Regions from separate parts of the Brachybacterium halotolerans subsp. kimchii genome, predicted to be linked through region 1. Evidence: riboswitches for the same ligand, from Rfam matches in the RefSeq annotation. Region 1 holds a riboswitch; the other holds the start of a gene.
What was found. A riboswitch is a leader RNA that binds a small molecule or an ion and turns the genes downstream of it on or off. The one in region 1 is predicted to bind FMN.
Positions count from the first base shown of each region.

Region 2: it holds a riboswitch for FMN, as region 1 does, so the genes downstream of both, pnuC (nicotinamide riboside transporter PnuC) here and Bra3105_RS08295 (bifunctional diaminohydroxyphosphoribosylaminopyrimidine deaminase/5-amino-6-(5-phosphoribosylamino)uracil reductase RibD) in region 1, are expected to answer to the same signal.

Region 1 is NZ_CP086254.1:1,805,662-1,808,035, reverse strand. It holds gene Bra3105_RS08300 (cytochrome P450) at 1-906, shown strand, start outside; FMN riboswitch at 984-1,111, shown strand; gene Bra3105_RS08295 (bifunctional diaminohydroxyphosphoribosylaminopyrimidine deaminase/5-amino-6-(5-phosphoribosylamino)uracil reductase RibD) at 1,208-2,374, shown strand, end outside.
Region 2 is NZ_CP086254.1:488,322-490,695, reverse strand. It holds gene hisG (ATP phosphoribosyltransferase) at 1-101, opposite strand, end outside; gene Bra3105_RS02260 (phosphoribosyl-ATP diphosphatase) at 173-436, opposite strand; gene pnuC (nicotinamide riboside transporter PnuC) at 517-1,224, opposite strand; FMN riboswitch at 1,315-1,443, opposite strand; gene rpe (ribulose-phosphate 3-epimerase) at 1,565-2,242, opposite strand; gene Bra3105_RS02245 (RsmB/NOP family class I SAM-dependent RNA methyltransferase) at 2,300-2,374, opposite strand, start outside.

The DNA of each region.
Region 1 (2,374 bases):
GCCGTCCGCCTCGTCGGCGAGGCGGTCCGCGAGGACGGCTGCGACCTCGGTCAGCTCGCGCTGCTCTACTCGGTGGCGGTGAGCCGCGAGATCGTCGGCCTCACCGCCTCGCCCCTGGAGGCGATGTCGCGCCGGCTCGTGCGCCTGCAGCGGCAGCCGGACGTCGACCTCACCCGCCCGCGCTGGGGCCGCTCCCTGCCGCAGTGGGCACTCGCCGCCGCCCGCGGGCTCGGACCGCTCGCCGCCTTCCACCTGCGCGACGTGCGCCCGGCGATCCTCCGGCGACGCCGACACCCCGCCGACGACGTGATCAGCCACCTGCTCGACCAGGGCGCGCGCGGCGTCGACATCCTCGTCGAATGCGTCACCTACGCGAGCGCCGGCATGATCACCACCCGCGAGTTCCTCGTGATGGCGTGCTGGCGCCTCCTGGACGACGAGGCGCTGCGCACGGAGTTCCGCGCCGGCGACCGCGAGGAGAAGGCCGCGATCCTGCGGGAGATCATCCGGCTCGAGCCCGTGGTCGGGCACCTCTACCGCCGCGCGCGGGAGCCCTTCGACGTGTCCGGATGCCCCGCGGCGGCCGAGGTCCGGCCCGGTGACCTGATCGACGTCCACGTCCGTGACGCCAACGCGGACGCGCAGGTCATGGGGGAGGATCCGCTCGAGATCAGGCCCCACCGCCCGCTGCCGCGCGGGGTCTCGCCGGCCGGGCTCAGCTTCGGCGCCGGGCCCCATCGCTGCCCCGGCGAGCACCTCGCGATCACCGAGTCGGCGGTGCTGCTGGAGCATCTGCTCGCCGCCGCTCCGCGCCTCGCGCGCGCCCCTGAGATCGCCTGGGACGACGTCGTCGCCGGATACCGCCTGCACGGCATGAGGGTCGAGTTCCCCGACCGCGGCGCCTGAGGGCGCCGCAGTGTTCACACCGCGACACCGACTTCTCGAGCACCCGGATCGCGGTGCTAGTGTCGCTCGCGAATGAACCACATTCTCCGGGGTCAGTGAAACTCTGAACCGGCGGTGACAGTCCGCGACCCGGCTCCCTCGGGAGTCGGTTGACCTGGTGGAACTCCAGGACCGACGGTAAAAGTCCGGATGGGAGGAGATGTGGCGTCGCTGTGCGCGGCGTCGGCTCGCCGTCGTCCGCCCCGGTGACGCTTCTGCCGCCGTGCCATCGCCCCGGACCACCGCCGATCCGGAGGCTTCCGTGCACGGGCACCACACGCCCCCATCCGCCGCATCCGCGGCGCCCGACGAGCGCGCCGCGATGGACCGCGCGCTCGCGCTCGCCGCCCGCGGTCTCGCCGAGGACACGAACCCCCGCGTGGGCTGCGTCCTCCTCGCGGCCGACGGGACGAGCCTCGGTGAGGGCTGGCACCGCGGCGCCGGCACGCCCCACGCCGAGGTCGCGGCCATCGCCGACGCGCGCTCCCGAGGCGGCGAGACCCGGGGCGCGACCGCCGTGGTCACCCTCGAACCCTGTGCGCACACCGGCCGCACCGGCCCCTGCACGAGGGCGCTGCGCGACGCCGGGATCGCCCGCGTCGTCTTCGCCCTGGCCGACCCCGGCGCCGCCTCGGGCGGAGGCGCCCGCGAGCTCGCGGCGGCCGGCGTCGACGTGGTGGGCGGCCTGCGGGAGGAGCAGTCGCGCGAGCTCCTGGGCGGCTGGCTCGCGCGGGCCGCCCGGGCGGCCGCCGACGGGGCGTCGGAGCCGGACCGGGCGACAGCCCCGGAGCAGGCACCGGACTCCGAGCAGGGACCGAGTCCCGAGCCGACCACCGTGCACCTCGTGCTGAAGATGGCGACGAGCCTGGACGGCAAGGTCGCCGCGGCCGACGGCACCAGCCGGTGGATCACCGGCGAGGCCTCCCGCGCCCACGCCCACACGGTGCGCGCCCGGCGCGACGCGATCATCGTCGGCACGGGCACCGTGCTCGCCGACGACCCGTCGCTCACCGCCCGGCCGGACCCTGCCGCCCGGCGGGACGCGGCCGCCCGGCGGGACGCTGCCGCTGGTCCCGAAACTTTCGCGCAGCCCCGACCTTCCGCGTCCAGCCAGCCGCTGCGCGTCGTCGTCGGACGTCGCGACGTCCCCGAGGACGCTGCAGTGCGCGGCACCGACGGGCGATTCCTGCACCTGCGTACGCACGAGCCGCAGGAGGTCCTCGCCGCGCTCGCCGCCCGCGGCGTCGGCCACGCCGTGCTGGAGGGCGGGCCGGGGCTCGCCACCGCCTTCCTCCGCGCCGGCCTGATCGACGAGATCCACGCCTACCTCGCGCCCCTGCACCTCGGGGCGACCGGCCGATCGGCGATCTCCGACCTCGGCATCCCGACCCTCGCCGACGCCCCGCGCTGGCACACCGAGGACGTGCAG
Region 2 (2,374 bases), 1.3 Mb from region 1:
AGCTCCTTGGCGGTGCCGCGACGGCGGTAGCCCGCCTCGGAGAGCAGGGCGGCGGCGGGTTCGGACAGGGCGCCCTTGTTGGGCACGGCGATGCGGAGCACGGGATTCCCTTCGGCGGAGGGGCGGCGGGAGGACGGGACGGTCTGCGGGACGGATCTGCGGGGGCAGACCCTCACAGATGTCGGTAGACGTCCTCGAGCGTGATGTCCTTGGCGATCATCATCACCTGGAGGTGGTAGAGGAGCTGGGAGATCTCCTCGGCGGCGGCCTCGTGCGACTCGTGCTCGCAGGCCATCCAGACCTCGGCGGCCTCCTCGACGATCTTCTTGCCGATGGCATGCACGCCGGCGTCCAGCTCGGCGACCGTGCCGGACCCCTCGGGGCGATCGGCGGCCTTCTGGGTCAGCTCGGCGTGCAGCGACTCGAAATCCTTCACGGCACCAGGGTATCGGTCGATAGCGGTGCCAGGGCGCGCCATCTCAGCGGGGGCGGCGGGGTGCGGCCTCGGGTGCGCGGTCACGGACGGGGACGTCGGCCGACGGTCGGATCCAGGTGCGCGGTCTCGACGGTCACGGCGCGGTCCTCCCGGGTCCGCACCCGCCACCAGACGAAGAACCCGGTGAGCGTGAACAGTCCGTAGAAGACGTACATGAGCCCGCTCGCGTAGTAGCCGGCGGAGAACAGCAGGGGCACGCCCACGACGTCGACCGCGACCCAGATCAGCCAGAACTCGACCCAGCCCTTGGCCATGCCGAAGGTCGCCAGGAGACTGCCCATGAAGATCCAGGCGTCGGCCCAGACGGGCTCGTAGGACCCGAGCGCGCGGAACAGCGGGGTGAGGGCGGCGGTGCCGCCGACGAGGACCACGACGAGCAGGGCGCGGGTGCCCCATCCGGCCCAGCGGGGCTCGACGGCGGTGCCCCCGCCGGTGCGCGCGGAGTGCCAGCGCCACCAGCCGTAGATGCTGGTGACGATGAACATCACCTGTCTGCCGGCCTGGCCCAGGAGGTCGACGGGGTTCGGGGTGCCGAACACGGTGCCGAGGAACACGGTGAGCAGCAGCAGGTTGCCGATGATGCCGATGGGCCACGCCCAGACCTTGCGGCGCATGCCGCCGAGGGCGCTGAGGAGGCCGAACACGTTGCCCACGACCTCGCGCCAGAGCAGGAACTGCCCTCCGGCGAATTCGATCTTCGCGTTGAAGAGCCACTCGATGACTCCCATGACCACTGCCTTCCGCTCGGGGCGACGAGCGCGGGGGGCGGAGTCCGGCAGGCGGGCGCGCACCCGGATGCGCCGGGCCGCGGCATGCAGGACGTGCGCCTCTCATCCAGGCTGTGACTGTCGGTGCCGGAGTTCCACCGGCTCCACCGTCCTGCGCGGGCAGGACGGGTCGCGGACTATGACCGCCGGCTCGGATTTCCACCGACCCCGGAGCACGTCACCGTGGTGACGAGGAGACTCTAGCCCGTTCGCAGGTCACGACGGGTTCCGGTGTGGCCCGGAGGACATCCGCGTTCATGCGTCGGCGTCGGATCTCCGGGTGCGCAGCGGCGTGCGGAGCTCAGTGGGTGTGGCCGCTCGCCAGCGTGCGCAGCGCGTCAATCTCGGCGGCCGCGTCCTGGGCGCGGTAGATGGCGGAGCCGGCGACGAAGACGTTGACCCCTGCCTCCGCGCAGCGCTCGATCGTCTCGCGGTTCACTCCCCCGTCGACCTGGATCGAGACCTCCAGGTGCGCGTCGCTGATCGCCTTCCGGGCACGGCGGATCTTCGCGAGCATGGTCTCCAGGAAGCTCTGGCCGCCGAAGCCGGGCTCGACGGTCATCAGCAGGAGCATGTCGAACTCGCCGATGATGTCCAGCAGCGGCTCGACGGGCGTGGCCGGGCGCAGGGCGACCCCGGCGCGGGCGTTCTTCGCCCGCAGCTCGCGGGCCAGGCGGATGGGGGCGCTCGCGGCCTCGAGGTGGAAGGTCACCGAATCGGCTCCGGCCTCGGCGTAGGCGGGGGCTTCACGGTCGGCGTCCTCGATCATGAGGTGGGCGTCCACCGGGATCGGACCGTGGCGGACGATCTGGGAGACCATGTCCACGCCGAAGGTGATGTTCGGGACGAAGTGGCCGTCCATGATGTCGACGTGCACGCTGTCGGCGCTCGCGATGCGGTCGAGCTCCTCGCCGATGCGCATGAAGTCGGCGTTGAGGATGCTGGGGTGGATGAAGGCGGAATCGGTCGAGTAGGTCACGGGTGCGTCCTCTCCTCGGGGGTGACGGCGGGCTCAGGGGCCAGGCGGGCTCAGGGGTCAGGCGGGCTCAGGGCTCTGGGCCGACTCAGAGGTCTCGGGCAGGCGGCGCAGGAGGGCGAGGAACATCGCGTC